Regions from separate parts of the Streptomyces sp. NPDC050535 genome, predicted to be linked through region 1. Evidence: riboswitches for the same ligand, from Rfam matches in the RefSeq annotation. Region 1 holds a riboswitch; each other region holds the start of a gene.
The links. A riboswitch is a leader RNA that binds a small molecule or an ion and turns the genes downstream of it on or off. The one in region 1 is predicted to bind cyclic di-AMP.
Positions count from the first base shown of each region.

Region 2: it holds a riboswitch for cyclic di-AMP, as region 1 does, so the genes downstream of both, ACIBLC_RS00525 (M23 family metallopeptidase) here and ACIBLC_RS31905 (LysM peptidoglycan-binding domain-containing protein) in region 1, are expected to answer to the same signal.
Region 3: it holds a riboswitch for cyclic di-AMP, as region 1 does, so the genes downstream of both, ACIBLC_RS27220 (NlpC/P60 family protein) here and ACIBLC_RS31905 (LysM peptidoglycan-binding domain-containing protein) in region 1, are expected to answer to the same signal.
Region 4: it holds a riboswitch for cyclic di-AMP, as region 1 does, so the genes downstream of both, ACIBLC_RS39725 (M23 family metallopeptidase) here and ACIBLC_RS31905 (LysM peptidoglycan-binding domain-containing protein) in region 1, are expected to answer to the same signal.

Region 1 is NZ_JBITHE010000018.1:157,398-164,816, forward strand. Features, by position in the region: gene ACIBLC_RS31890 (VWA-like domain-containing protein) at 1-378, opposite strand, end outside; gene ACIBLC_RS31895 (AAA family ATPase) at 375-1,649, opposite strand; gene ACIBLC_RS31900 (hypothetical protein) at 1,752-3,470, opposite strand; gene ACIBLC_RS31905 (LysM peptidoglycan-binding domain-containing protein) at 3,692-4,384, opposite strand; cyclic di-AMP (ydaO/yuaA leader) riboswitch at 4,389-4,540, opposite strand; gene ACIBLC_RS31910 (CocE/NonD family hydrolase) at 4,900-6,897, opposite strand; gene ACIBLC_RS31915 (peptide MFS transporter) at 6,916-7,419, opposite strand, start outside.
Region 2 is NZ_JBITHE010000001.1:124,833-132,251, reverse strand. Features, by position in the region: gene ACIBLC_RS00545 (DUF5998 family protein) at 1-103, opposite strand, end outside; gene ACIBLC_RS00540 (GNAT family N-acetyltransferase) at 203-3,034, opposite strand; gene ACIBLC_RS00535 (HPr family phosphocarrier protein) at 3,232-3,513, shown strand; gene ACIBLC_RS00530 (GntR family transcriptional regulator) at 3,664-4,359, opposite strand; gene ACIBLC_RS00525 (M23 family metallopeptidase) at 4,597-5,325, opposite strand; cyclic di-AMP (ydaO/yuaA leader) riboswitch at 5,338-5,498, opposite strand; gene ACIBLC_RS00520 (M16 family metallopeptidase) at 5,713-7,101, opposite strand; gene ACIBLC_RS00515 (M16 family metallopeptidase) at 7,098-7,419, opposite strand, start outside.
Region 3 is NZ_JBITHE010000013.1:157,949-165,367, reverse strand. Features, by position in the region: gene ACIBLC_RS27235 (NlpC/P60 family protein) at 1-924, opposite strand, end outside; gene ACIBLC_RS27230 (hypothetical protein) at 1,329-1,682, shown strand; gene ACIBLC_RS27225 (tellurite resistance/C4-dicarboxylate transporter family protein) at 1,660-2,613, opposite strand; gene ACIBLC_RS27220 (NlpC/P60 family protein) at 2,759-3,910, opposite strand; cyclic di-AMP (ydaO/yuaA leader) riboswitch at 3,918-4,088, opposite strand; gene pcrA (DNA helicase PcrA) at 4,542-7,037, shown strand; gene ACIBLC_RS27210 (peptidoglycan DD-metalloendopeptidase family protein) at 7,231-7,419, opposite strand, start outside.
Region 4 is NZ_JBITHE010000038.1:22,246-29,664, reverse strand. Features, by position in the region: gene ribA (GTP cyclohydrolase II) at 1-149, opposite strand, end outside; gene ACIBLC_RS39750 (MarR family winged helix-turn-helix transcriptional regulator) at 294-803, opposite strand; gene ACIBLC_RS39745 (dihydrofolate reductase family protein) at 876-2,006, shown strand; gene ACIBLC_RS39740 (alginate lyase family protein) at 2,229-3,443, shown strand; tRNA gene ACIBLC_RS39735 (tRNA-Met) at 3,505-3,578, shown strand; gene ACIBLC_RS39730 (PP2C family protein-serine/threonine phosphatase) at 3,718-4,881, shown strand; cyclic di-AMP (ydaO/yuaA leader) riboswitch at 5,095-5,252, shown strand; gene ACIBLC_RS39725 (M23 family metallopeptidase) at 5,264-6,292, shown strand; gene ACIBLC_RS39720 (aldo/keto reductase) at 6,429-7,373, shown strand; gene ACIBLC_RS39715 (PrsW family intramembrane metalloprotease) at 7,407-7,419, opposite strand, start outside.

The DNA.
Region 1 (7,419 bases):
GTCGTCGTTGATCTCGCAGTCGGCGGCGATGTTCATCCGCAGCCGTTCTCCCGGGCCGGTCAGCCCGCGCTCCTTCGCGACCCGGTCACTGCGCCCATGGTGGTCACGCAGCAGGTGCGACACCTCGTGCACCCACACACCGGCGAGGTCCTCCACCGGCATCCGGTCCACGAACGCCGGCGAGACATAGCACCGCCAGTACCGGTCGACGGCCATCGTCGGCACGGTCCGCGACTCCACCGTGTGCAGGGCGAACAGCGCCGTCGCCAGGTAGGGCCGGACCCGGGCGGCGTGCATCCGGGCGGCGAAGAGCTTGTCGAGGTCCAGCGTCTTCGGTGCCCCCGGTGCTTCCGGTGTCTCCGGGCTACCCGCGGTCATCGGCGGCCCGCCTTCGTGGTGAGCGCGGCGGCCCGGGACACCGACTGGTCCGCCCGCCTGGACAGGGTGACCGCTCCGGCGAGCTTCTCGATCGACGCGGGAACGTCCCAGTCGTCCCGGCGCAGCGTGGCGAGTGTCGTCGCCGGGACGACCACCAGGTCGGGGGCTCCGGTTTCCAGCGCCCGGACCAGGAGCGCCCACGCCGCGTCCCAGCGGGACCTCTCGGGGCGTTTGCGGACCGCCGCGACCACACCGTCGAGTACCGCCTGACGTAGATCTCCCCGCTCGGGCAGCTCCGCGGCCGCCGGGTCGGCGAGCAGCACCTCGGGGTCGGGCAGGTCCAACCGGTCCAGGCTCGCCAGCAGTTCGAGCCCCGGCCCGTCCCCGACGGTGCCCCTGACCAGCAGGGAGAGCACCTCCCGGGAGGAGTCCGCCGCGGTCGCGAAAGCGATCAGGAACAGAGTCATCTCCCAGCTTCGGGGCGACGGCCAGGGGCCACCCCGGCGGGTCTCGTTGCTGGGCAACCGGTGTACGAGGGTGGGGCGGGCGGCGAGGAGTTCGCACACCGCGCGGCGGGCGAACCGTACGGCCTCCGGCAGCTTCTCCGCGTCGAGCCGTGGCAGCGTCGCCCGTGGCCAGGTCCCGCCGAGACCGCGTACGACCACGTCGTGGTCGTGGGTCCAGTGGAGATGGACGAACCGGTTGGCCAGCGGCGGGCTCAGTTCCCAGCCGTCGGCCGCCGAGGAACGCGGGTTGGCGGCGGCCACGATCCTTACCCCGGGCGGGAGTTGAAGCGAACCGATGCGCCGCTCCAGCACGAGGCGGAGCAGCGCGGCCTGAACGGCGGGCGGCGCGGTGGACAACTCGTCCAGGAACAGCAGTCCCTGGCCGGCCCGTACGAGGCGGACCGCCCAGTCCGGCGGGGCCATCGGGACACCCTGCTCCGCGGGGTCGTCGCCGACGATGGGCAGCCCCGAGAAGTCGGACGGCTCGTGCACGCTGGCGATCACCGTGGTCAGCGGCAGGTCCAGCGCCACGGCCAACTGCGTCAGCGCCGCGGTCTTGCCGATCCCCGGCTCGCCCCACAGGAGTACGGGCAGGTCGGCGGCCACGGCCAGTGTCAGGGCCTCCAGTTGGATGTCGGGGCGCGGTTCGGTGTCGGCGTCGCGCAACAAGGTCAGCAGCTCGCCGGCTACGTCGAGTTGGGAGACGGGGGTCGGGTCGAAGAGGAGCTCGTCGACAGCAGCGGAGAACGGGGTGCGTGTGGGCATGTGTGATCACCTTTTGGTTCGTAGCGGGGTGGGTTTGTAGCGGGGGAGCGGCGGTCGGCCAGAGGTCGAGGGACCGAAGGATCCGATGGGTGAGGGCGCAGGTCAGCCGGAGACCGCGTGGTGCGAATGGGTACGGCGTTCACGTGGCCGGTGACAGTCCGGGTGGAAGTGGAGGCGGCCGGGGCCGGGTTCGATCAGGCCCGCCCTGAACAGCCCGTACGTGATCCGCCGGGCCGCCGCCGCCTCCAACTCGTCACGTAGCGCGCCGCCGCGTAGTACCGCGTCGGGGCCCAACAGGCCCTCCACGACGGCCAGCGCGCCCTTGATGTCGCCATGGATCAGGCGTTCACGGACGCCGACGAGACAGTCCGGACGGCGGTGCGCCTCGTCGATGGCCCGCAGGCAGGGAAGCGGGGTGCCGGTCAGTTCGACCAGCAATTCCTCGCGACGGATCTCGGTGGGGTCGTGGTCCATCGCCGCCAGTACCCCGTTGACCAGCCCGATCCGATGCGTGGACCCTCGGCACTCCACGAGCCACGGTTGCCCTGCGGCGGGGGTCGGGGCGGAGGCCGCGCCTTGGCCGGGGGCCGAGCCTTGGCCAGGGGTCACGCCCTGGCCAGAGGCCGAACCCGGACCCGGACCCGAGGCCGAACCCGAACCCGAACCCGGACTCGGACTCGGACCCGGAGCCGGACCCGGACCCGGACCCGGACCCGGAGCCGAACCCGAAGCCGAACCCGGACCCGAACCCGGGCCCAGACTCGCGGTCGGACCCAGACCCGGTGCCGGAACGGAGCGCACCCCCGTCCACGACTCCTCCGGCCTCAACGCCGACGCGACCAGCGGATGCAGTCGGTCAAGCTCGACCGCACCTGTCCGGATCAGTTCAAGGTCGGGCAACACCCAGGTCGCCGCGTCGGGCAGCACCGGCAGTGCGGAGTCGCTCCCGTCCTTCGGCGCCGCGGAGATCCGTATGGCGGGTCCCCCGGGGGCATCCCGGTCCCCGCTCGCGTCCGGGACCGGCTCCAGCACCAACCGACGCCGGGCCCCGAGCCGAACGGAGACCGCACCGGTACCACTCGCGCGCCCCTCGGCGCGAAGCAGAATCCCGGCCTCGGCGGCCCACCGGTCAACGGCACACGGGCGCCCCTGTGCCACCACCCCGACCATCCCCGGCAGATCCGGAGCCGGCTCCGAACCCGGGCCCGGATCCACCGGAGCGTCGGACAACCGACCGGCCCCGGACCGCACCCCCAGCTCATCGCTCCTGCGCGCATCCCACAGATGCCGGTGCAGGTCGAGGCGGAACCGTCGGTTGGGACGGAGGTGGGGATGCGGATGCCGGGCCACGTCGGGCTCGAAGCGGGGCCCGCCCCACAGCGCGAGGCTGATCCGCTGGCCGGAGTCCGCCCAGGCCGGCGGAGTCCGGACCACGAGGTACACGGGATGCTCCGCACCGCGCTCAGCGCCGTCGGAGACGGAATCGGGGTTGGGCTCGGACTCGTACCGGGCCAGTGCGATGGTCAGCCCCGGCCGCAACAGCCCGTCGGGAGCGACCCTCGGCAGATGCCAGCGCAGCAGGTCGGGAGCCAGATGGCGGAGATCGGCCCGGATCCGGGCAGCGAGGTCGCGACCATGGCTGCGCGCCACGGAACGCGGACTGAGGTCGACGTCGATGCCCGCGGCGGCACACGCCCCGGCCCAGTCCCCGGCACGGCGGCGGGCGGTCGCGGTCTCGATCATCGAGGGCGGCACGGCGAACTCGCGCACGCGCGGCCAGAAGGAAAAGCGGGAGTCCCCATTCGCGTTCTGAGTGAGCATCAGCACTCACCTTGCGCGAATGGGACCTCCGATCTACGAGCGGATTGAGTCATCATCGCGGGGAGCGTAACGCCCCCGCCCGCGACTCGGCACGTGAATTTCGACAGCAGAGTCAGCCGGGACCCCCGGGGCCGTTGGAACCCCTGGACCGCCGGGACCCCCAGGACCGCCGGACCCCGGACCACCGGGACCCGCCGCGGCCACCCACCTCAACTACCCCCTCAGTAAGCCCCATTGACGTTGTCGATCGACCCGTACTTCGCCGCGGCGTAGTTGCAGGCCGCCGTGATGTTCGCGACCGGGTCGTAGGGGTCCATGGAGGTGCCGGCCACGTGGTAGGCGGTGAAGGTCGGGTCGATGACCTGGAGGAGGCCCTTGGAGGGGGTGCCTGCGGCGGCGTTGGAGTCCCAGTTGTTGATGGCGACGGGGTTGCCCGCGGACTCGCGGATGATGTTGCGGTAGATGCCGTCGTAGCTGCCGGGGATCCCCTTCTCGGCCATGATGGCCAGGGATTCCTTGATCCAGCCGTCGAGATCGTCGGTGTAGGTCGCGGACGTCGCGGAGGCCGCGGAGTTCGCCGCCTTCGTGGCTGTCTGGGTGGTTTTCGTGTTCTTCGTACCCACGGTCAGCGTGGTGCCCGGGCGGAGCACCTTCGGGTCGGAGCCGATGACCGCGGCGTTGGCCTTGTAGAGCGTCTGCCAGGTGCCGTCCGTCGTGTGTTCTCGCGCGATCTTGGACAGCGTGTCGCCCGAGACGACCTTGTACGTGACGAGCTTGACGTCGGGGACGGCGGCGTGCGCGCCGGTCGCGCTCACCAGGGGGAGTGCGAGCGCGGCTGCGCCCGTTCCCGCGGCGACGATGCCGCGGGTGAGGTGGCTGGTCCTGGGACGGCGGTGCTTGCCTCGTGCGGGCATGACGAATTCCTCTCCGGCGCCTGCGAGGTGAGCTGTCGGGTTCGGGCGGGAGCTGCCCGGCCGCATGGGTGGGTGCGGCTTCACCCCTAGCCGGTCCGGCGTCCGGATCGGCGGCTTACCTGGGTCCCCCGCTCCTGCCGTGAGCGTGTGGATGGCTGGGTTTCCGGGCGGCGGCAGGATTCGGCGTTCCGCCTGGATCGACGTGAACGTATGCGAGAGCACATGTCCGGAACAAGGCCCGATGTGGCGGTGTAGATCGCTTTCAGCGCAGCGCACGGCAGGGAGAATCGCCCGATTGTGCCGGAATGTGAAACTCAACTTACCTTTTGCGAATGGCTAATTGTGTGGCGGGGCGAGGGGTCGATCTTGTCCGGACGTGACCCATTTCACGCCATCAAGCGTGAACAAAGCGGCACCACAGGCAATTTATTCACAAGACGGACAGTCCGCCGGAGGGGCCGCGCCCTCGGCCCTCGTCCTATCGCCCCCCCGGGGGCGCCCCCTGCCCCCGCGCCCTAACCAGCCGTCCGCGGAATCCTCTTCTCCCACGTCCGGTGGAAGACCACCTCGTCCCCGTCCCGGCAGATCACCTCGTTCGAGGTGATGAAGTCCTCGGCGTCGCAGGAGATTTCGGACGTCGTCGAGACCCGCGCGTCCCACGGCAGGTCCGGCCGGTGCAGGCGGATCGACCAGGTCGAACGGGTGCGGGCGGAGAGCGGGTCGGACTCGTTGATCGTGTACGTCTCCTGTGCGTCCTCGGTGAATTCGAGGCCGTCGGGATAGACGCGGGTGCCGCCGTAGCGGGGATCGACCTCGAGACGCCACTCGCCCTTGGCCACGTCCCGCACGACGAGGCGTTCGGGCCGGGGTTCGTCCAGGGTCGCCGGTACGACCACCGCCGGCGATTCGGACTGCTCCGGATCCTCGAAGACGATCGGGAACGCCGACCGCGTTGCCCGCAGCGGGAGTTCGAGACCGCTGCCGTCCGGATCGAGGGTGAAACCCGCCTCGGAGCCCGGCTGGGGCCAGATCCAGGGCCAGTACGCGGAGGAGATCGCGAGGCGGATCCGGTGACCGGGCGGGAAGGCGTAGCCGATGCCGTTCAGCTCGATGACCACGTCCTCGGTGGCGCCCGGTTTCCAGGGGGCCACCAGGTCACGGCCATGGCGCGCCGACAGGTTCAGTGCGCCCCGGGTGACGAGTGTCGAGGAGCCGTCCGGAGCAACGTCGCATACCCGGGCGACGACTTGACCGCGTTCGGCGTGCGACGTGAGCCGCAGCCGCACCTTCGGCCTGCCCAACACCCAGGTCTCCTCCGGCACTTCGAACTCGAAGCAGGCCGAGCGCCCGTCCTCCTCCTGCTGGTCCGGCGGCAGGTCCGCGTCGTTCCCGAAGGGGAAGAAGCGGCCGGCGTCCACACCGGTGTGCTGCGGCGAGCGGATCAGGACCGGAGCGCCCTGGAGCTCGTACGACACCGGTGTCACGGAGGGGGACGGCCAGGCCTCATCGCCCACCCAGCGGCCGGGCAGTTCGTCGTACACGGTGGCCGGAGGGTGCGAGTCCATGACGTACGAGCGCAGCAGTGGCTCGGACATCACGCCGGTGTCGCCGTCGCGCAGCCAGTGGTCCCACCAGCGCAGCGTCTCCTGGAGGAAGCCGATCGCCGGTCCTGGCGGCAGGCCCCTGTCGGGGTACTGGTGCGACCAGGGGCCGATCAGGCCTCGTACGCGATCCGGTGGCAGGTTCTCGACCAGGCGCAACACGGTGTCCCGGTAGGGGTCGTGCCAGCCGCCGACCGCCAGGACGGCGGCCTGGATCGCGCCGTAGTCCTCGCAGACGCTGCCGTGTTTCCAGTACGCGTCCCGGGTCTGGTGCGACAGCCAGGTGTGGAGGAGAGGCTCCACCGCCTCCAGGCGCTCGGCCCACATGTCGTGCCACATCACCTCGCCGACGTGCGCCGGGTCCGGCGGGCGGGCGGCGAAGGCGAGCATGGTGGCCGCCCAGGCGTGCATGTCGACGGCGAGGACGGAACCGCCCATGTAGTGCACGTCGTTGTCGTAGCGGTCGTCCGTCGAGCAGACGGTGACGACCGCCTTGAGCGGCTCGGGCGCGAGTGCCGCGATCTGGAGGGAGTTGAAACCGCCCCAGGAGATCCCGAACATGCCCACCTTGCCCGAGCACCAGGGCTGGGAGGCAAGCCAGTTGACCACCTCCACCCCGTCCGCCAGCTCCACCTCCGAGTACTCGTCCGTAGGCAGGCCCTCCGAGTTGCCGTGGCCGCGGACGTCCACGCGGACGGAGGCGTAGCCGTGACCGGCGTACCAGGGATGGCGTTGCCAGTCGCGCGGCGCGGTCCAGTCCGTGAGGCGGTAGGGGAGGTATTCGAGGAGCGCCGGCACGGGCTCGTCGGTCAGGGGGCGCCAGACTCGGGCGTACAGGCGAGTGCCGTCCGGGAGGGGGATGAGGACGTCCTCGTGAGCGGACTCGTAGGGGAAGGACGTACGGATGCGCATGGTGGGATCCCAGTGGCTTCAGTGGACGGGGTGCATCGTGCGGCGCAGCCAGGGGGCGAGTGCCATCACGGCGAGGCCCGCGGCCACCGCGATCGCGCCGTTGACGCCGAAGTAGGCGGGCTTGGACACGTCGTCGTAGAGCTTCACGGTCTGGGCCTGGATTCCGTTGGCTAGTGCGAGGGACAGGAACCAGAGGGACATCGTCTGGCTGGAGAAGGCGACGGGGGCGAGCTTGGTGGTGGCGGACATGCCGGACGTCTCGAGGAGCACGTCGCCGAGGCCCAGCAGCAGGTACGAGCCGACGATCCACCAGGCCGACATCAGGTAGTCGTCGCCGCTGTGACCGCTCGTCGGCAGCACGATCAGGAGGAAGGACAGACCGCCGAGTACGACCCCGATCGCGATCTTGTTGGAGGCGTGCGGCTGGTTGTGGCCCATCCGGACCCACAACGCGGCGACCACGGGCGCCAGGGCGACCTCGAAGGCGCCGAGCGCGGAGGCGTACCAGCCGGCCGGGAAGTC
Region 2 (7,419 bases), on a different contig from region 1:
CGCCGATCGCGGCCTCCACCGCCTCGGCCACGAGGGCCGGGTAGTAGCCACTGCGCTCGATCGCCGCTCGCAGCCCCTGGGTCGTCGTACTGGTCTTGGCCATGATGTCCATCTTACGGGCGCCCACTGACTGCGAGGCACCGCTCGCGGGGGTCTGCCGGGCGGAGATCCGGATCCACCCGGCAGAGGCCGGCAGCGGAGGTCAGTAGACGGGGAGCGTCCGCGGACCGAGGTCGTCGCGGACGGGCGCGCGGTCCAGCCGGACGGTGGCGCCGAGCGCGCTCAGGCCTTGCGGCGCGACGACCACGGGTTCCAGGGACACCGCGACGACCTCCGGGTGATCATCGACCAGCCGCGACACGCGCAGCATCAGCTCTTCGAGGGCCGCCGTGTCGACCGGGGCGGAACCGCGCCAGCCGAAGAGGAGCGGTGCGGTCCGGATCGACCGGACCAGCGAGCCCGCGTCCCGGTCCGTGACCGGAATCAGCCGGTGCGCGGTGTCACCGAGCAACTCCGAGGCGGCCCCGGCGAGCCCGAAGGAGAGCACCGCTCCGGCCGCCGGGTCGATGACGGCCCGTACGACCGTGTCGACCCCGCGCGGTGCCATCGCCTGTACGACCGGACGCAGCTCCGCCGGCTTCCCGAACAGCTCGGTCAACTCCGCGTACGCCCGGCGCAGTTGCTCCTCGTCCGCCAGGTCGAGCCGGACGCCGCCGAGGTCGGCGCGGTGCCGCAGGTGCGGGGCGGTGGTCTTGAGGGCCACCGGATAGCCGAGGTCTCCCGCGGCCCGCGCCGCGTCGTCCGGGGTGAGGGCGGGCAGGGCGGGGCGTACGCCGATGCCGTACCGCCCGAGCAGCTCGCGGGTTTCTCCGGCGTCGAGGGTCAGTCCCTCGACGCCCTCCACGCGCGCGAGGAGGGCGTCGATCTGCTCGGCGGCGCCCTTCTCGTCCACGTCCTCGAACTCCGGCACCCTGCCCGGTTCGGCGGCGTCCCGCCGCCACTGGGCGTACTTCACGGCTTCGGCGAGGGCCCGGACGGCGCGCTCGGCGGCGGGGTAGGCGGGGATGAGGCGGGAGCCGGACTCGTCGCTGTCGGCGGTGGGCGCGGGTTCCGCCGGGCTGAGGGGCTCGGCGCTGCCGGCGGCGCCGGGTGCCGGGGCGGCTGCCTGTGGTGCGGTGCTCGCGGCGGCGGACAGCGCCTCGGCGAGTCCGCCGAGTTCGACGTGCACCACGAGCACCGGCTTGGCCGGGGCCGACGCCGTGGCCGCGCGCAGGGCCTCGGCCAGGGCGGCGTCCCGCACGGAGGTCTCCCCCACCGCCGGAATGGCGGTCACCACCACGGCGTCGCAGCCGTCGTCGGCGAGGGCTCCCGTCAGCGCCCGGCGGAAGTCGTCCGCCGACGCCGCCGTCGTGAGGTCCAGCGGCGGTGACGGCCGGAGGCCTTCGGCCAGGCACGCGTCGTACGTGAGCAGTCCCAGCGACTCCGAGTTCCCGAGAATCGCCACCCGGGGCCCGGCCGGGAGCGGCTGGCGTGCCAGCAGGAGCCCGGCGTCCACCAGCTCGGTGATCGTGTCCACCCGGATCACCCCGGCCTGCCGGAGCAGCGCGGACACGGTGGCGTGCGGCAACCGGGTGGCCCGTACCGCGTGCCCCTGCGGAGTGGCGGCGTGCCGGGCGCCCTGCACGACGACCAGCGGTTTCGCCGCCGCGGTCCGGCGGGCGAGCCGGGTGAACTTGCGCGGGTTGCCGATGGATTCGAGGTACATCAGGGCGACGTCGGTGTCCGGATCGTCGTACCAGTACTGCAGGACGTCGTTGCCCGACACGTCCGCGCGGTTCCCGGAGGAGACGAAGGTGGACACGCCGGTCACGCCCGTGACTCCGCCGCCGCGCCGGTGCAGCCGGGAGAGCAGGGCGATCCCGATGGCCCCGGACTGGGCGAACAGGCCTATCCGTCCGGGCCTCGGCATCTCCGGCGCGAGCGAGGCGTTGAGGCGCACCTCGGGGGAGGTGTTGATGACCCCGAAGGCGTTGGGGCCGATGATGCGCATGCCGTACGTACGGGCCTGGCGGACGAGTTCGCGCTGGCGTTCCCGTCCGTCGGGGCCGCTTTCGGCATACCCCGCCGTTACGACAACGAGCCCCTGCACGCCGTGCTCACCGCACTCCGCGACGATCTCGGGGACGTAGGGCGCGGGTACGGCGACGACCGCGAGATCGACGGGCTCGTCGATGTCCCCGATGGAGCGGTACGCGGGGACTCCGTCGAGCTCGCTCTCCTGGACCGCCCTGTTCACGGCGTGGAGCCGCCCGGTGAAGCCGGCGTCGCGGAGGTTGGTGAGGACGCTGCGGCCCACGCCGCCGGGGGTGCGGCCGGCGCCGATGACGGCGACCGAGCCGGGCGCGAGCAGCCGGTGCACGGACCGTGCCTCCGCGCGCTGTTCACGGGCGCGCTGCACGGCGAGCGAGCGGTCGGTGGGTTCGAGGTCGAACTCCAGGCGTACGACGCCGTCCTCGAAGTGCCTCTTCTGCTGGTAACCGGCGTCCGTGAAGACTTTGATCATTTTGCTGTTGGCCGGAAGTACCTCGGCGGCGAACCGGCGGATGTCCCGCTCCCGGGCGACGGCCGCGATGTGTTCGAGCAACGCCGAGGCGACGCCGCGCCCCTGGTGGGCGTCCTGGACCAGGAAGGCGACCTCGGCCTCATCGGCGGGGGCGGAGGCGGGCCGGCCGTCGGCGTTGATCCTGTCGTACCGCACGGTGGCGATGAACTCGCCGCCCACCGTGGCCGCGAGTCCCACCCGGTCCACGAAGTCGTGGTGCGTGAAGCGGTGGACGTCCTTGGCGGACAGGCGCGGATAGGGCGCGAAGAAGCGGTAGTACTTCGACTCGTCGGAGACCTGTTCGTAGAAGCTGACCAGGCGCTCGGCGTCGTCGACGGTGATGGGCCTGACGCGTGCGGTGCCGCCGTCACGCAGCACCACGTCCGCCTCCCAGTGGGAGGGGTACTCGTGCCGGTCCGGCGAGGTCTGCATGGGCCCCACAGTACGGCTCGCGTCTGACAACGGCGCGAGGCAGTCTTGGGGGGAACCGAAGCCGGATCCAGGCCGGGATCCGGTGCCGGGTCCGGGACGGGAGCAAGGGGTTTGTCACCCTCTGGCCCGCTCCGGGCACGCTTGACATTATGGGACACTGGTCTAGACAACCTGAGACATCTGAAGGGCAGCATCACATGGCTGAGCGCCGCGTCAACGTCGGCTGGGCGGAGGGCCTTCACGCCCGCCCCGCCTCCATCTTCGTCCGGGCGGCCACGGCCTCCGGCGTCCCTGTGACGATCGCCAAGGCTGACGGGAACCCCGTCAACGCGGCCTCCATGCTCGCGGTCCTCGGCCTGGGCGCCCAGGGCGGCGAGGAGATCGTCCTCGCGTCCGACGCCGAGGGAGCGGACGCCGCTCTCGACCGTCTGGCGAAGCTGGTCTCCGAGGGACTCGAGGAGCTTCCCGAGACGGTCTGACCCGAAACCGTCAGAGGTTCGGCGTTTTCCTCGTTCGAAAACACCGGCAAGGGCCCGCCCGAATTATCGGGTGGGCCCTTCGCATTTCCATTGCGCGGGCAGCATGAATAATCTCCCGCGAATTACTCCTCTTTGTATACGGCGCTCATGTTAATGCCGCAGGCCCGTCATGTTTACGGGATGTTGCGAAGTCCTCACACGGTCCTGCCGGTCCCCCGCGCCGGGAAACCGGAGCCGGTGCGCGACCGTCGCGCGTTCGGTGTGCAGGGCGGTGATCGCCCGCGCCCGCTCGCTGTCGCCACGCGCGACGGCGTCCACGATCCCGCCGTGCTCCGCCCAGGAGTCCGCCGGGTTGGCCGGCGCCTCGACCGTGTACATCCAGGCGATCTTGTGGCGCAACTGGGCGAGCGTGGAGGTCAGCGCGGGGCTTCCGGAGGCCTGCGCGAGGGTCTCGTGGAACCAGCCGCCCAGCGAGCGCAGATCCTCGCTGTTGCCCCTCCTGGCCCGCTCCTGACCCAGCCTGACCAGGCCTCGGAGCACCTTGAGGTGAGCTTCGGTGCGGCGCTGCGCGGCCCGCGCGGCCCCGAGCGGCTCCAGGAGCATGCGCATCTCCAGCAGGTCCGCGGCCTCCTGCTCGCTCGGCTCCGCGACGCACGCGCCCGCGTGCCGCCGGGTGAGGACGAAACCCTCGGCCTCCAGCGTGCGCAGGGCCTCGCGCACGGGGACGCGCGAGACGCCGTAGCGGCGCGCGAGCAGTTCCTCGGTGAGCCGGCTGCCGCGCTCGTAGACACCCGCGACGATGTCGTCACGGATCGCCGTGCATACCGAGTGCGCAGGAACACGCATACCGGACCTCCGCTTTAATCCCCGTGAAACGCCGTCGATTGGCACTTGTCCAGTGACTCTATTGCAGAGACTCGGAATTTCCGATGGCGGACCGGAATCGAGGGATATTTTTTGGACAGGAAGGCGTTCGAAACGACAAGGTCCCGGCTCGTTCGAGCCGGGACCTTCTGAAGTACGTAAGCGAGCGGTGAAAGGTTCACTCGGCGCCGAGGACCGGACGTCGACGCCGGACCGGGATCAGACGCTCACGCCGTGCGAGCGGAGGTACGCGACGGGGTCGATGTCCGAGCCGTACTCGGCGGTCGTCCGGGCCTCGAAGTGGAGGTGCGGCCCTGTGGTGTTGCCGGTGGCCCCGGAGAGGGCTATCTGCTGACCCGGGGTCACCGTCTGGCCCACGGAGACACCGATGGACGACAGGTGGCCGTACATCGTGTAGGTGCCGTCGTTCATCCTCAGGACGATCTCGTTGCCGTAGGAGCCGCCCCAGCCGGCGGTGACGACCGTGCCGGAGCCGACCGCGTGGACCGGGGTGCCGGACGCGGCGTGGAAGTCGACGCCGGTGTGGCTGCCGGAGGACCAGAGACTGCCGCCGGTCCTGTAGCCGGTGGAGACGTACGAGCCGCTGACCGGCGTGACGAAGGTGTTGAGTCGCTTGCGCTCCGCGGCACGGGCGGCACGTGCCTTGGCCTCGCGCTCCTCCTCGGCCTTCCGCAGCGCCTCGGCCTCGTCGGCGGCGTGCTGCTGGGCGGCGGCCTGCGCGTCGATCTGGTCGGCTATCGAGTCACCGATCGCGATGGCCCGGGTGAGGCCGGTCTGCTCGACGGAGTTGTCCGCGGCGAGCGCCGGGACCGCCAGGGTGCCGAGGACACCGGTGGTGGTGAGCGCCGCTACGCCGATGGCGTTCGTGGTCGTGCGCTTCACGCGGCTCGGGCGACGGTGCTTCCCTGTGCCACAGGTGAACGCCATGTAGGGGTTGATCCTTTCCTTCCCTCTCGCCTACCGGGTTAGCTGACGGGTTCGGAGCAGGAAGGTCTCCTACGGACCACCTCCGAAGAGGACGTCCGATTCACCCCAGGGACTGCGTGTGGGTCCCCGGCTCCCCTGGCTCGCGCCACAGGGGGATTAGGCGATGGCTGTCCGGATGCCGCGGGCGCGGCGCAGTGCCTGACGAACAGCCGGACCGACGCTAAACGGGACATCTTTCAATCGACAAACGGAACACGGCTTTTGTAGCGCATGCCACAGAGCAGACAGGCAACCTCTCTACCAATACGGACAAATGGGGGCCCAGGAGGCTCTGCCGCCTCCTGGGCCCCCATGGGAGCGAACTGATCAAATCCGCTCCGCTCGGTCCTACTCGGCCGCCACGACGGTCACTTCACCGATTCCGAGGGCCTTGACCGGCTCCTCGATCGTCGCGGCGTCGCCCACCAGGACGGTCACCAGGCGGTCCACCGGGAAGGCGCTCACGGCGGCCGCGGTGGCCTCCACGGTGCCGGTCTCGGCGAGCTGCCGGTACAGCGTCGACTGGTAGTCGTCCGGCAGGTGCTGCTCGACCTGGTCGGCCAGCGTGCCCGCGACAGCCGCCGCCGTCTCGAACTTGAGGGGTGCCACACCCACCAGGTTCTGCACGGCGATGTCGCGCTCGGCGTCGGTCAGTCCCTCCGCGGCGAGGGTGCGCAGCACCTTCCAGAGGTCGTCGAGCGCCGGACCGGTGTTCGGGGTGTCCACCGAGCCGCTGATGGCGAGCATCGCGGCACCCGTGCCGTCCGCCGCGGAACGCAGCACCTGGCCGAACGCCCGTACCCCGTAGGTGTAACCCTTCTCCTCGCGCAGGACACGGTCCAGGCGCGAGGTGAGGGTGCCGCCGAGGCAGTACGTGCCGAGTACCTGGGCGGGCCACACACGGTCGTGCCGGTCGGCGCCGATCCGGCCGATGAGCAGCTGCGTCTGGACGGCGCCGGGACGGTCCACGATGACGACCCGGCCGGTGTCGTCGGCGGTGACCGGCGGCACCGGGCGCGGCTCGGCGGACGAGCCGGTCCACGCGCCGAGCGTGTCGGCGAGCAGCGCGTCGAGGTCGACTCCGGTGAGGTCGCCGACGATCACGGCGGTGGCCGTGGCGGGGCGAACGTGCTTCTCGTAGAAGGCGCGTACGGCCGCCGCGTCGATCGCGGAGACCGTCTCCTCGGTGCCCTGGCGCGGTCGCGACATGCGCGAGGTGGCCGGGAACAGCTCCTTGGAGAGCTCCTTCGCGGCGCGGCGACCCGGGTTGGCCGACTCGTGCGGGATCTCGTCCAGCCGGTTGCGCACCAGCCGCTCGATCTCGCTGTCCGCGAACGCCGGTGCCCTCAGGGCGTCGGCGAGCAGGTCGAGCGCCTTCGGGAGGCGCGAGACGGGGACTTCGAGCGACACACGTACGCCGGGGTGGTCGGCGTACGAGTCGAGCGTGGCGCCGCAGCGCTCCAGCTCGGCGGCGAACTCCTCGGCGGAGAGCTTGTCGGTGCCCTCGGAGAAGGCCCGCGCCGTGATCGTGGCGACTCCGTCGAGGCCCGCGGGCTCGGCCTCCAGCGGCGCGGCGAGCAGCACCTCCACGGCGACGACCTGCTGGCCGGGGCGGTGGCAGCGCAGCACGGTCAGGCCGTTGCCGAGAGTGGCCCGTTCGGGGGCGGGGAAGGCCCACGGCCTGGCCTCGCCGGCCTGCGGCTGGGGGTGGAACTCCATGGTGGCGAGCTCGGTCACTTCGCCGCCTCCTCGTCGGTGTCTTCAGCGGCTTCAGCGTTTTCGGCGTCTTCAGCGGCAATCGGTTCGTAGACCAGCACGGCGCGGTTGTCGGGGCGCAGGCGGGACTTGGCGACCTCCTGGACCTCCTCGGCCGTGATGTCCAGAACGCGCTGTACGGCGGTCAGGGCGAGCTGCGGGTCGCCGAACAGGACGGCGTACCGGCACAGTTCGTCGGCGCGGCCCGCGACGGTGCCGAGCCGGTCCAGCCACTCACGCTCCAACTGGGCCTGCGCGCGCTCCATTTCCTCGGCCGTGGGGCCCTCCTCGGCGAACCGG
Region 3 (7,419 bases), on a different contig from region 1:
GCCCGCGTTGATCTGGGCGTAGGTCGTACGGGGGAGCGCGATGCCCGCGGCGCGGTAGGCGGCCTGGGAGAGGCCGGAGCAGTCGAAGGCGTCGGGCCCCGTGGCTCCCCAGACGTAGGGGGCGCCGAGCTTGCCGTAGGCGTAGGAAACGGCCGCCGCGGCACGGGTGTTGGGGGCGGCGGCGGAGCCGGGCGCGGCGGTGGATCCGGCAGCCGTGGCGGAGCCCGCCGGGGCCGCCGATGCGGTCAGGTCGCGTGCCGAGGAGCGCGAGGCGCGGTCGCCCGGAGCGCCGGTCTCCCCGAACCGCGCGCGCTCCTCGTCGCTGAGCCGGCTCAACAGCTGCCGCGCCGAGTCGAGTTTCCCGTTGATCGTCTTCTTGTGCCGCTTCAGCTCCTCCTGCCGCGACTTGAGTGAGTCCAGCTCGACGTGCGCGGCCCCGCGCAACTGCTCGATCTCCCGCAACTGGTGGCGTACCCGCCGCACGGCCGCCGCCTGCCTGCTGCCCGCCCGCTCGGCGAACGCGGCCCCTTGCAGGTACTGGTCGGGGTCGTCGGAGAGCGCGAGTTGCAGCGCCGGGTCGAGGCCGCCGCTGCGGTACTGCGAGGCGGCGATCGAACCCAGCGCGTCGCGTGCCGAGTTGAGCCGTTCCTCCTTGCGTGCCGCCTCGTCCTGGAGTGTGCCCACCCGCTTGGCAGCCTTGTCGGCCCTCTCCTTGGCGCCGTTGTACTTCTCGGTGGCGGCCTCCGCCTCCTCGTACAACTTGTCGACCTTGGCCTTCACCTGTGCCGTCGACAGCTGCGGTTCGGCGTGTCCCGTCCCGTCGAAGACGGTGGCCGTCGCCGCGCCCGCGAGGGCGATCGTGGCGGCTGTGCGGACCTTGCCTGTGCCGAGTGAGCGCTGTCTGGGCTTCCGGTGCGCTGCCACGAGGGCCCACATCCTTCCGTACGGCCGCCTGGGCAGGAGCCCGGGCGGTCAGGCGGTTACGCGTCCGGCGACGGCCCGCACAGGGGGAGCGGGCCGCCGCCGGACCTTCTCGGCGGTGGTGTCCGGTTGCCGCCCCTGGCCAGGGCGGCGGTGGAGAGCCGGGCACCTGAGGGAGGACGCTAAACCTGAGCGTCATGGCTCGGTAACGCCATGTGTGCAATTGGCCTCACTGGATCGGTTAATGACCGCAAATGTCCATAATCCCGGTCCGGTGTCGCTGACTTCACATTGTGTGATGACCGATGCGGCGAATCCTGGGCACCCAGGTGTACGCCGGTGCTATGGGTTACTTGAGGTGGGCCGGTGACCAGAGGGACCGGAGTGCGGGAATAGGCTCCGGCCTCATGGACGTACTCATCCATCTCTTCGTCGGACTGCACATCATCGGCATCGCCTCGCTCCTCGGCGGCTTCCTCACCCAGCTCAAGGCGATGGGCCGGGGCACGGCCCGTTTCGTCCCCGTGATGCTGCACGGCGCGCTGACCATGCTGGTCACGGGTGTCGTCCTGGTCGGCCTCAACCAGGCGGACGATCAGCCGGTCGACAACATCAAGATCGGCGTGAAGCTGGCGCTGCTGATCGTGATCCTGGGGCTCGTCTACGTGAAGCGTGACGACGAGAAGGTGGAGAAGGGGCTCTTCGGGCTCGTCGGGCTGCTGACGACGGCGAACATCTTCATCGCGGTGCTGTGGACCTGACGGCCCCGGCCGCCACCACCAGCCAGACGGCCACCGCGATCCACAGCAGTACCTCTCCCAGCCCCTTGAGCCACGAGACGCCGAGGGCGGCCGAGACCGACAGGGTCGCCGCCGCCGTCATCCCCAGCGGGAACACGGTCGCCCAGCGCCGCACGTCGTAGCGAGGGCGCGGCCGGGCCAGCTCCGCGGCGGCCAGGACGCAGCACCAGGCGAGGTCGAGGACGAGCAGCGCGGTGGTGGCGGCGCGCAGGACGCCGTTGTCGTCGCCGTTCCACAGGAACGCGTCGGCGTTGTGCGCCGCGACGAGTTTGGCCCCGGCCAGCGCCGAGATGGCGAGCGCGCCGCCCGCGACCCAGTGGTCCCCGGCGCCCGTGACCACCTCCCTGATGTCGAAGTGCGTGAACGACACCCCGTAGAGCACGATTCCGAGCCAGAACAGCACCAGTGCGGCATGCGCGAGCCAGTCCGCGCCCACGGCCGCGGCGAGCGTGGCACCCAGCACCGACAGCCCCTGGGTGGCCACGCACACGAGGAACACCCCGCCCGGCATACGGCGGCTCCAGTGCCGTACGACGAGGAAGAGCAGCACCGGCCACAGCACGGCCGACAGCGCCAGCAGGGCCTCGGCGAGCTCCTGCCACCCCAGCAGCGACAGCCGCGTGCCGAGGACGGTGGTCGCCGCGACGGCGGTGAGCCCGGGCGGTGTGCCCGCCTCCGTCGCCCAGCGCGTGCGCTCCCGCACCAGCCTTACGGCGAAGTCCGCGGCGAGCGCGAGCCAGGCGACGGACGCCAGGACCAGTGCGACCCGGGACAGCGTCTCGTAGCCGGTCAGATGCAGGCCGACCGAGATGATGCCGGTCGCCATGACGGCGGCACCGGCGGCCGGCGGACGCTCGGCCCACCAGGCGCGGAGCTGGGAGATGGCTGGCATGGCCCGATGCTAAGGATCTTCGGACGGGTTGCCCGCGGGCCACGCGCGCGTGGGGCACGAAAACGCGGGGCACGCGCGCGTGGAGTACGAAGACGTGCTCCACGCGCGCGTGCCCCGCGGAAGGTGTCGCGAGGGCGGTGCGCTGTTATGCGGGCCGTACGACGCTGTAGATGGCCGACTCACCGTCGTAGAAGATCGACTCCTCGCGGACGTACGCACCCGGCTTCGGGGCGTGGATCATCATGCCGTTGCCGATGTAGAGGCCGACGTGGCTGATGTCGCCGTAGAAGAAGACCAGGTCACCGGGCTGTGCGTCGGAGACGGAGACGGTCGTGCCGGCGTTCACCTGCTCGTAGGTGACACGCGGGAGGGTGACACCGGCGGCCTTCCAGGCGGCCTGGGTGAGGCCCGAGCAGTCGTACGAACCGGGGCCGGTCGCACCCCAGACGTACGGCTTGCCGACCTGGGCGCGGGCGAAGGCGATGGCCTTGGCCGCCTTCGTCGCGTACGAGGCGTCGCCCGCGGGCGCCGAGCCCGAGGTGCCCGTCGTCGCGCTCGACGACGACTCCTGGGCCGCCTTCGCCGCGGCTTCGGCGGCCGCCTGCTGCTGCGCCAGCTCAGCCGCCTTGCGCTCGGCCTCCTTGCGCTGCTCCTCCTCCTTCGCCGCGAGCCGCGCCTTCTCCTCGGCGGTCAGCCGCGAGAGCAGCTCGCGCGCCTTGGCGAGCTTCTGCTGGACGTCGGTCTTGGACGCCTTGAGGGCGTCCTGCGACGTGGACAGCGTCTCCAGGCCCTGGGTGGCCTCCGCGCGCTTCTCGGTGGCGGCGGCCTGATCCGTGACGTAGTCGTCGACGGTCGCCTTCTGGCGGGTGGTCAGACGGTCCATCAGCTGGGTCTGGTCGAAGTAGTCCTGCGGGTTGTCGGCCAGCAGGAGGGAGGCGGTGTCGGGAGCGGCGGCCCCGGTGCGGTACTGCGCCGCGGCGTACGAACCCAGCTCCTCACGCGCGGTGTTGAGCTTCTCCGTGCGCTGGGCGACGTCGTCGAGAAGGGTGTCGACCTTCTTGCGCTGCTTGGAGGTCTTCTCCTTGACCGCGTTGTACTTGTCGGTGGCCGACTCCGCCTGCCGGTAGAGGTCGTCGACCTTCTTCTCGACCTCTTCGAGGCTGGGCTTCGGCTCGGCCGACGGCGCGGCGGCCGCCGTCTGGGAGAGCAGGGCGACGGAGGTGAGGGCCGCTGTGGCGAGAGCGGGGGCCGTACCCGCCACGCGCGAACCCGAGAACCATTTGCGTTGCGACGCCAAGGGAGGCGACTCCTTCCATCATCCGCCTACCGGGTTAGCTGTCGGGTTCGGGCGGGTGGTTCGGAAGGGTTGCCCTACGGTCCTGCCCGACAAGGCAGTTGGACCGATTCACCCCAAGTTCGGTGGGTCCCCGATTCCGGGCGCCGCGAAGGCGTGCCGAACTCAGCGGAGGCCGCCACGGCCCGGCGACGTTCGCCGGTGGGGGTCGGGCGGCCTGATCAGAACGCTAACCAACTCGTGTGGCTCCTGTGAAGGTTGATGTTCGAAATGCCCGATACGTTTTCGTGACCTTAGTCATGTGGTTCGGTTTTCGTGGTCAATCCGGAGGGGTATCAGGGGAGTTGTCCTGCGGGTGCTGCCGTGCGCCCGTACGCCGGAAGGTTTGGGGGCTCGCTGGTACGCCTCGGAGGCGTCCCGGCGCGCCTCGATCTGTCCGGTTGCTGACCGTGACGGTGCGGTTCTGGAGGGTATGGAGGTGTCGGACGGCCGGTTCCGGAAGCTCCTTGGCATCGAAGCGGCATCGAGGCGGGAAGATCGTCGGCCGCCGAGAAGCCGGTATGGCGCTATTACCGCCGCGGACTTCTCGGGGTGGCGGCGGGCTGTCAGTGGGGCCGCCTAGACTCGGAGAGCGATGAGCAGCCTCTTTGATGACAGCTTCCTGGCGGACCTCAAGCCCTCCGGGGCCCACGAGGAAGAGCCCTCGCCGCCGCCCGAGGACGGGACGGCCGAGCAGCTTCCGGACGACCTGTTCGGCGGCCGCTTCGACGTGCCGCCGAGCCGCGACGCGTATTACCGCGACGGTGCCCCGCGCCCCGCCGTGGACCCGGCCGCGCTCCTGGACGGGCTGAACGAGAACCAGCGGTCGGCCGTGACGCACTCCGGCGCCCCGCTGCTCATCGTGGCCGGCGCGGGCTCCGGCAAGACCCGCGTGCTCACGCACCGGATCGCGTACCTGCTGGGCGAGCGCCAGGTCCACCCCGGCCAGATCCTCGCGATCACCTTCACGAACAAGGCCGCGGGCGAGATGAAGGAGCGCGTCGAGCAGCTCGTCGGCCCGCGCGCCAACGCGATGTGGGTGATGACCTTCCACAGCGCGTGCGTACGGATTCTGCGCCGTGAGAGCAAGAGGCTCGGCTTCACGTCCTCGTTCTCGATCTACGACGCCGCCGACAGCAAGCGGCTGATGGCGCTGGTCTGCCGTGACCTGGACCTCGACCCGAAGCGCTTCCCGCCGAAGTCCTTCAGCGCCAAGATCTCGAACCTGAAGAACGAGCTGATCGACGAGGAGGACTTCGCCGCCCAGGCCGCCGACGGTTTCGAGAAGACCCTCGCCCAGGCCTACGCGATGTACCAGTCGCGGCTGCGCGAGGCCAACGCGCTCGACTTCGACGACCTGATCATGACCACGGTCAACCTGCTCCGCGCCTTCCCGGACGTCGCCGAGCACTACCGCCGCCGCTTCCGGCACGTTCTCGTCGACGAGTACCAGGACACCAACCACGCGCAGTACGCCCTCGTGCGCGAACTCGTCGGCACCTCCGAGCACCCGGTGGACATCCCGCCCAGCGAGCACGACCTGCCGCCCGCCGAGCTGTGCGTGGTGGGCGACGCCGACCAGTCGATCTACGCCTTCCGCGGCGCGACGATCCGCAACATCCTCCAGTTCGAGGAGGACTACCCGAACGCGACGACGATCCTCCTGGAGCAGAACTACCGCTCCACCCAGACGATCCTCAGCGCCGCCAACGCGGTCATCGAGCGCAACGAATCCCGCCGCCCCAAGAACCTGTGGACGAACGCGGGCGCGGGTTCCAGCATCACCGGCTACGTCGCCGACACCGAGCACGACGAGGCCCAGTTCGTCGCCGACGAGATAGACCGTCTCACCGACGCGGGCGACGCCAAGGCGGGCGACGTCGCGGTCTTCTACCGTACGAACGCGCAGTCCCGTGTCTTCGAAGAGGTCTTCATCCGCGTCGGCCTGCCCTACAAGGTCGTCGGCGGCGTCCGCTTCTACGAGCGCAAGGAGGTCCGGGACGTCCTCGCGTACCTGCGGGTGCTGTCCAACCCGGAGGACTCCGTTCCCATGCGCCGGATTCTCAACGTCCCCAAGCGCGGCATCGGCGACCGCGCCGAGGCGATGATCGACGCGCTCTCGCAGCGCGAGAAGATCAGCTTCCCGCAGGCCCTGCGACGGGTGGACGAGGCCTACGGCATGGCGGCCCGCTCCACGAACGCCGTCAAGCGGTTCAACACGCTGATGGAGGACCTGCGGACGATCGTGGAGTCGGGCGCGGGCCCGGCCACCGTCCTGGAGGCGGTACTCGAACGCACCGGCTATCTCGCGGAGTTGCAGGCGTCCACCGACCCGCAGGACGAGACCCGGATCGAGAACCTCCAGGAACTCGCCGCCGTGGCCCTGGAGTTCGAGCAGGAGACCGGCGAGGGTGAGACGCCGGCCGGGCTCGCCGCCTTCCTGGAGCGGGTCGCGCTCGTCGCCGACTCCGACCAGATCCCCGACGAGGAGGACGGCAACGGCGTCATCACCCTCATGACCCTGCACACCGCCAAGGGCCTTGAGTTCCCTGTGGTGTTCCTGACCGGCATGGAGGACGGCGTCTTCCCGCACATGCGCGCGCTGGGACAGGTCAAGGAGCTGGAGGAGGAGCGGCGCCTCGCGTACGTCGGCATCACGCGCGCGCGTGAACGGCTGTACCTGACACGGTCGTCCATGCGCAGTGCGTGGGGGCAGCCCTCGTACAACCCGCCGTCCCGCTTCCTGGAGGAGATCCCGGACGCGCACCTGGAGTGGAAGCGCACGGGCTCGATGGGTCCCGCCTCCTCGACCCCCGTCTCGGGCGTGGCGGCTTCGCTGTCGTCGTCACTCTCGTCCTCCCGCTCGCGGTCCGCGGCCTCGGGCGCCTCCGGGTTCGCGACGCGGCGCGGCATCGCGGAGAAGCCGGTGGTGTCGCTGGCCGTCGGCGACCGGGTCACGCACGACCAGTTCGGCCTGGGCACGGTCGTCGATGTGAAGGGAACGGGCGCGAACGCCGAGGCGACGGTCGACTTCGGGGAGCCGAAGCCGAAGCGATTGCTGCTGCGGTATGCGCCGGTGGAGAAGCTGTAGGTGCGCGGTGCGCGGGAGATAGGCAGGAGGTACGCAGGCGGGGCCCGGCGGTGACGTTTTTGCGTGCCGGGTCCGGGTGGGCCTGGTGGTTGCGTGCGGCGGTCGGGGCCGGGCGGGATCCGGTGGTGACGATCTGCGCGCAGGGGTCGGACGCGGATGCTGTGGTGATCGGGGCCGGGCGGGGATCCGGTGGTTACGTCGGGTCCAGGTCGTGGCTGCGCAGCCACGCCAGCGGGTCGATCGCCGAGCCGCCTGCCGGGCGGACCTCGAAGTGCAGGTGTGGGCCGGTGGAGTTCCCGGAGTTCCCGGAGTTCGCGATCGCGTCGCCGGCCTTCACAGTCGTGCCGGACGCGACCTGATAGCTGGAGAGGTGGCAGTACCA
Region 4 (7,419 bases), on a different contig from region 1:
CCGGGGTCGCCCAGGACCACGGCCAGGTGTTCCAGGCCGTCGGCGAGTCCGTGGAAGGTGACCAGCTCCGCGTCGACCGAGTAGCCGTCGCCGAAGCGCAGGGGCACGGCGACGCGGGTGCGCACCGTGGCGGTGGGGAAGTCGCGCATGTTGTCTCTCCGGTCGGGTCCAGCGGGTTCGTGCATCCGCGTACTGCTTAAGATTTGAAACACATCCTCGGAGACGCACAGTACATGGTGCTTTAATGTTCAAGCAATGGGTTGCATGGCCCTACGTCCCAGGCGTCTCGCGCCTCATGGTGTGGATGAACGCCGCCGCCACGGCAGATCTTCCCCCGAAGCCCTGGGATTCTCGCCCTCGATCGCCTGCGTGACCTTCCGGCAGATCGCCTCCAACTGCCCGACCTCCTCGGCGGTCAACTGGTCGAAGAGCGCGCTCCGTACCGTCTCCACATGCCCAGGCGCTGTCCGCTCCAGTACGGCCATGCCCTCGTCCGTGAGGACGGCGACGTGCCCGCGCCTGTCGGTGGGACAGCCCTCCCGGCGTACCGTGCCGTCCTTCTCCAGCCGCGTCACGGCGTACGTCAGGCGGCTCCGGGTGATCTTCAGGCTCTCGGCGAGCTCGGTCATCCGCAGCCGCCGGTCCGGCGCTTCGGAGAGCATGGCGAGGATGGAGTAGTAAAGGTGGGGCATTCCCGCCCGCGCCTGGAGCTGCCGGTCGATCGCGTCCTCCAGGAGTGAGGACGCGGAGACGTACGCGCGCCAGGCGCGCTGTTGGGCGGGGGAGAGCCAGCGGGTCGTCATGCCCCCAGTCTAGGTATTGTTTAAAAATTGAACCACTGAGAGCCGAGAGCTCGGAGCTGGAGGCGGCACCCCATGCCCCACCCCTACGTCCTGCTGTCCGCCGCCGTCTCCCTAGACGGCTTCCTCGACGACACCGGCCCCGAACGTCTGCTCCTCTCCGGCGCGGCCGACTTCGACCGCGTCGACGAGGTACGGGCGTCCAGCGACGCGATCCTGGTCGGCGCCGGCACCCTCCGCACGGACAACCCCCGCCTGCTGGTCAACTCCCCCGAGCGGCGCGCCGCCAGGGTCGCGGCGGGACGCCCGGAGTACCCGCTGAAGGTGACGGTCAGCGGGTCCGGCGACCTCGATCCCGCCGCACGGTTCTGGCACACCGGCGGCGAGAAGGCCGTCTACACGACGGACAAGGGCGCCGAGCGCCTGCGCGGCCTCGGCCTGGCCGCGGACGTCGTCCCGGTCGGCCCCGAGCTGGACTGGCGGGCCGTCCTCGAACACCTTCATGACGTACGGGGTGTGCGGCGCCTCATGGTCGAGGGCGGCGGCCGGGTGCACACGCAGTTGTCGCGGGAGGGCCTCGCGGACGAGATCCAGCTCGCCGTCGCACCGCTCTTCGTCGGCGAGACGGACGCGCCCCGGCTCTTCGGGCCGGGACCGTATCCGCCGGGGCGGCTGCGGCTGGTGGAGACGCGGGCCGTCGGAGACGTCGTCCTCATGCGGTACGTCCCCACCGCGCCCGGCTCCGGCCGGCTCGCCGCCGCCGCGGACCGGCGCTGGCTGGAGGCCGCCTGCGAGCTGGCGGCGCTGTGCCCGGCGTCGGAGACCGCGTTCAGCGTGGGGGCGGTCGTGGTGGCCGAGGACGGGACCGAGCTGGCGCGCGGCTACTCCCGGGAGGGCGGCGATCCCCTGGTGCACGCCGAGGAGGCGGCGCTCGCCAAGGTCGACCCCGCCGACCCGCGGCTCGGGTCCGCCACGGTCTACAGCAGCCTCGAGCCGTGTGCCCGGCGGGCGTCCCGGCCCGCCCCGTGCGCCCGGCTCATCCTCGACGCCGGGGTGCGCAGGGTGGTCACCGCGTGGCGGGAGCCGGACACGTTCGTGGCGGGGGCCGACGGGAACGGGATGCTGGTGGCCGCGGGCGCCGATGTCCTCGTACTCCCGGAGTACGAGGAGCGGGCGATGGCGCCCAACCGGCATCTGCTGGGGTAGCTCGCGTGGGGAGTCGGTGCGGGCCCCGAGGGGTTCGCCCCCTCCGCCCCTTCCCGTCCCGTTCCTGAGGGCTGCGCCCCCAGACCCCCTTTCGCGCTTCGCGCTCGTCGCCCGTCCTCAAGCGCCGGACGGGCTGAATCTCACGTGCGGCCTAAGAGAATCTGCGCCCGCTCCCGCCAGCCGTCAGGCTGCTCGTGAGCCGACTCGGAGGCAGGAGCAGCGATGGGTGCAGTGGGGCGGCGTGTGACGGCGGTGCTGTTGGCGCCGGTGCTGGTCGGGCTGGTGGCGTCGTGCGGGATGTCGTCGTCGCAGCCGCGGACGGCGCGGGCGCGATCCGGGAACGCGGCGTTCGCGCACCCCGGCGTGCTCGTCAGCAAGGACCAGCTGACCGCCGTACGCGAACACGTGGAGGCCGGGAAACAGCCTTGGCTCCAGGCGTTCCTGGACATGCGGGACAGCAAGTACGGGTCGTACAGGTACGAGGCGAAGCCGTACGCCACCGTCGACTGTCCGCCCGGCGACCGGGCCGGGCACGGCTGCGTCGAGGAGCGCGAGGACGCGATCGCGGCGTACACGCAGGCGTTGCTGTGGAGCATCACGGGCAAGCGGGAGCACGCCGACAAGGCCGTGCAGATCATGGACGCCTGGTCGGCGAAGGTGAAGAAGCACACGGCGGGGAACGCCGGCCTGCAGACCGCGTGGGCCGGGTCGACGTGGGCGCGGGCCGGGGAGATCGTGCGGCACACCGGAGCCGACTGGCCGGCGGCGAGCATGACGCGGTTCCAGGGCATGCTGCGGACCGCCTACCTCCCCGTGGTCAGCGAGAAGGTCCCGGACTACAACGGGAACTGGGACCTCGTCATGACCGACGCCGCCATCGGCATCGCCGTGTTCCTCGACGACCACAAGGCGTTCGACGACGCCGTCGAGCGGTTCCGGCAGCGGGTGCCCGCGTACTTCTACCTCGCCAAGGACGGGAAGGTGCCGCTGACGCCCGCCGGCAGCACCGTCGACACCCCGCAGAAGCTGACCACGTACTGGTTCGGGCAGCGGCGGTACACGGACGGGGTCTCGCAGGAGACCTGCCGCAACTTCAAGCACGTCGGGTACTCGCTCGCCGCCACCGCGCACATCGCCGAGACCGCCTGGCACCAGGGCGTCGACCTCTACCGCGACGTCAAGGACCGGCTGAAGGCCGCGCTCGACTTCCACTCCAGGTACCAGCTGGGGGAGACGGCGCCGGGGTGGCTGTGCGGCGGGCGGGTCGACCGGAACATGGGGCCCGACCTGGAGGTCGCGCTCAACCACCTGGAGGACCGGCTCGACGTGCACGTCCCGGCCGCCCACCGGCTGGCCGAGCAGACGCGGCCGGCCGGCACGGACGATCTGTTCGTGTCCTGGGAGACGCTCACGCACACCGGGAATCCGGCCGGCTGAGGGGTGGACATCAATGGTGGTGCCGGGCGTCCCGCGAGTGGCGTATAGTTGGGTTTAACGACGCGGGGTGGAGCAGCTCGGTAGCTCGCTGGGCTCATAACCCAGAGGTCGCAGGTTCAAATCCTGTCCCCGCTACTTATGGCCAAGGGCCGGAACTCGGATTCACGAGTTCCGGCCCTTGGTGTTTCCGGCGGTTCTGGCCGGCCCGAACCGCGCGTCGCCCGGTCGGCCCACACCGGTCGCCCCCCGGCCCCGCTCCGGGAAATCTGGACGGGTGCGGCAGCAAGCAGGTGCGCGGCGGCCGGGGGACCCGCCCGGACCGGCGGGAGAGGACCGGCGCGGGATCTCCGGCACGCGAAGGTTCGTCCGGGTGCTCCCCGCGCTGCTCATCGTCGCCGGGGCCGTGTACGAGTACTTCACGCCGAGGGACTTCACCGGCGGCCCTCTCCTCACGGCGGCCCCGCTCGTGGCGGCGGCCCTCTACACGCTGCGCGGCACCGTGCTCACCGGTGTCGGCGCCGTCGTCGTGCTGGTCGCGTTCCACATCAGGCTCGGCGTCGCCCTGCTCGCGGAGGCGGTCACCGAGACGATCACGGTGGCCACGGCCGCCGTTCTGGCCGCCCTCATCAACGTCGTGGTCCGCCGCGGCAACGCACGGCTCGCCTCCGTCCGCGAGATCGCCGAGGCCGCCCAGCGAGCCGTCCTGCCGCAGCCCGAACGCCGGATCGGCGGGCTCGACATCGCGGCGCGGTACGAGGCGGCGCAGGAGGACGCGTTCATCGGCGGTGACCTGTACGCGGTGCAGGACTCCCCGTACGGGGTACGCCTGGTCGTGGGCGACGTACGGGGGAAGGGCATGGGCGCGGTGGCCGTCGTCGCCGTCGTCATCGGGGCGTTCCGGGAGGCCGCCGAGCAGGAGGCGACGCTGGAAGCGGTCGCGGGGCGTCTGGAGCGGGCGCTGGCGCGCGAGAGCGTCCGGCGTGACGGCCTCGAGATCCTCGAGGGGTTCACCACGGCCGTGCTGGCGGAGATCCCGCACGGCGAGGAGACCGTGCGGATCGTCAACCGGGGCCATCCCCCGCCGCTGCTCCTGCACGCCGACGGCACGCTCGTCGCGCTCGACGCCGGGGAGCCCGCACTGCCGCTGGGAATGGGCGAGTTGGGCGTCCGGACCGACCGCGCACGGGAGACGGTGTTCCCGCTGGAGGCCACGCTGCTCGTCCACACCGACGGGCTGTCCGAGGCCCGCGACGAACGCGGGCGCTTCTACGACCCCGCGGCGCGCCTCGCGGGACGGACCTTCCCCGCGCCCGAAGCGCTGCTGACCACCCTCGCCGAGGACGTCCGCCGGCACTCCGGCGGCGGCACGACGGACGACATGGCGCTGCTCGCCGTACGGCGCCGAGGAGCCGACGACCCCCTCGGTCACCAGGGGTGATCAAGTGACGCCCCTCCGCGCATCAACTGACATGCCGTCAGGGCCGGTGTGACGAAGAGATGTGACCAACTCGCCCGTTTAACTCCGGTGATGACCTGAAAGTCCTGGCCGGAAGCGTTAACGATCAATCAGAACAGCTTGGAATCCGGGGCCCGCGTCTATTAACGTTCGATAACGCAGCGCGGTCGTCCCAGCCGTCACGAGAGACGGCTCCGTGCGCACGCGCCTAATCCCGAAAGGGAGCCGGGGAACCACCAACTTGGGGTGAATCGAGCGTCTTTCGCGGTGGAGACACCGCGGGTTGACGCGCGTAGGAGACCTTCCTGCTCCGAACCCGTCAGCTAACCCGGTAGGCGAGAAGGAAGGAAAGGAGCACGCCCACGTGGCGTCCAACGGGCCTGCCCAGGCACCCTCGTATCCGCCGAGCGGAACGCACACCTTCGGTTTCGGCGCAGAGGACGAGGGCCCCCGGGAGGAATGGAATCCCACCGCGGAATCCCTCCTTCCCATCCGCGGCCGGCACCGCGTCTCCAAGCAGCGTGGAGGCGGCGGACTCGCGCGCAGTTCCACCGTTCTGGGCGTCGGTGTCATAGCCGCCGTCGGCGCGGGCGGCATGGCCACCGCGGCGCCCGGCAAGCCGCCGGTCTCGATCTCGCTGCCCGACCTGCCGTCCGTGGGCACGATCCTCTCCGACGACAGTTCCCCCGAGCCCACGGGCTCCATCACCCCGCTCACCAGCGCCGGTCTGACCACGGCCGACACCGAGCAGGGCGCCACGGACGCCGGCGAGGTGCTGCGCGCCCGCATCATGCAGCAGGCCGAGGTCCAGCAGGACCAGGCCGACACCGCGGCCCAGCAGGCCGCCCAGGTCGCCGCCGTGAAGAAGGCCTCCGACGCCGCCAAGAAGGCGGAGGACGCGGCGAAGGCCAAGGCCGCCGCGGCGAAGAAGAAGGCGGAGGAAGAGGCGGAGGCGAAGGCCGAGGCCGCGCGTCTCGCCGAGCTCGCCAAGAGCTACACGCTGCCGACCTCCTCGTACACCCTCACCTCGACCTTCGGTCAGGCCGGCGCGCTGTGGTCCTCCGGCTACCACACCGGCCTGGACTTCGCGGCGCCCACGGGCACGCTGATCAAGGCGGTCCACAGCGGCACCATCACCGCGGCCGGCTGGGACGGGTCGTACGGCTACAAGACGGTGCTCACGCTCGACGACGGAACCGAGCTCTGGTTCGCCCACCAGTCGTCGATCAGTGTCAGCGTCGGGCAGAAGGTCGCCACCGGCGATGTCATCGGGCGCGTGGGCGCGACCGGCAACGTCACCGGCGCGCATCTGCACCTCGAGGTGCACCCCGGCGGCGCCGGGACCGGCATCGACCCGCTGGCGTGGCTGCAGAGCAAGGGGCTCACCCCCTGAGGCGGAGCCAGGGGCTCACTCCCTGAGGCGTACGTTCTCCGATCCCCGGCGGCTTCGACGGCAACCCCCCGACGTCAGGGCTGCCGGTCAGGCGTGTCTGGAATACGGCTGTCCGCCGGGGATGTTGAAGTCGGGCATGACTTCTCTTCGCAAGCTCGGCTCGTCCGACCTCGAGGTCTTCCCGCTCGCCCTCGGCGGCAACGTGTTCGGCTGGACCGCCGACGAGGCCCAGTCCTTCGCCGTGCTCGACGCGTACACGGCCGCGGGCGGCAACTTCCTCGACACCGCCGACTCGTACTCCGCGTGGATCGAGGGCAACCACGGCGGCGAGTCCGAGACCATCATCGGCAGGTGGCTGAAGGCGCGCGGCAACCGCTCCGACCTCGTGATCGCCACCAAGGTCAGCCAGCACCCCGAGTACCCGGGGCTGTCAGCCGCCAACATCAGGGCCGCCGCCGACGCGTCCCTGCGCCGCCTGGGCACCGACTACATCGACCTGTACTTCACGCACTACGACAAGACCGAGGTGCCGGTCGAGGAGATCATCGGCGCGCTCGACGAACTGGTGACGGCGGGCAAGGTGCGCTACATCGCCGCGTCCAACATCACACCCGAGCGGCTCCAGGAGTCCCTGGACCTCTCCGACCGCGAGGGGCTCGCCCGCTACGTCGCCCTCCAGCCGCACTACAACCTGGTCTCGCGCGACACCTACGAGGGCCCGCTGTACGACATCGCCTCCCGCTCGGGCCTGGCGGCCGTCCCGTACTACGCCCTGGCCTCCGGTTTCCTCACCGGCAAGTACCGCCCGGGCAGGACGGTCGACTCCCCGCGTGCGGCGGGCGCCGCGAAGCACCTGGAGACCGAGCGGGGCCCGCGCGTGCTGGCCGCCCTCGACGAGGCCGCGCAGGCCCACGACGTCCCGGTCGCCACGGTCGCCCTGGCCTGGCTCGCCGCCCAGCCGACGGTCGCCGCCCCGATCTCCTCGGCGCGGACCGTGGAACAGCTCCCGGCGCTGCTGGGCGTGGCGGACCTCGTCCTCACGGACGCGGAGCTGCGGCGGCTGACGGAGGCGTCGGCCTGACCACTCGCTGAGGCGCTACGGAAGCTACGGAAGCTACGGGCGGTAC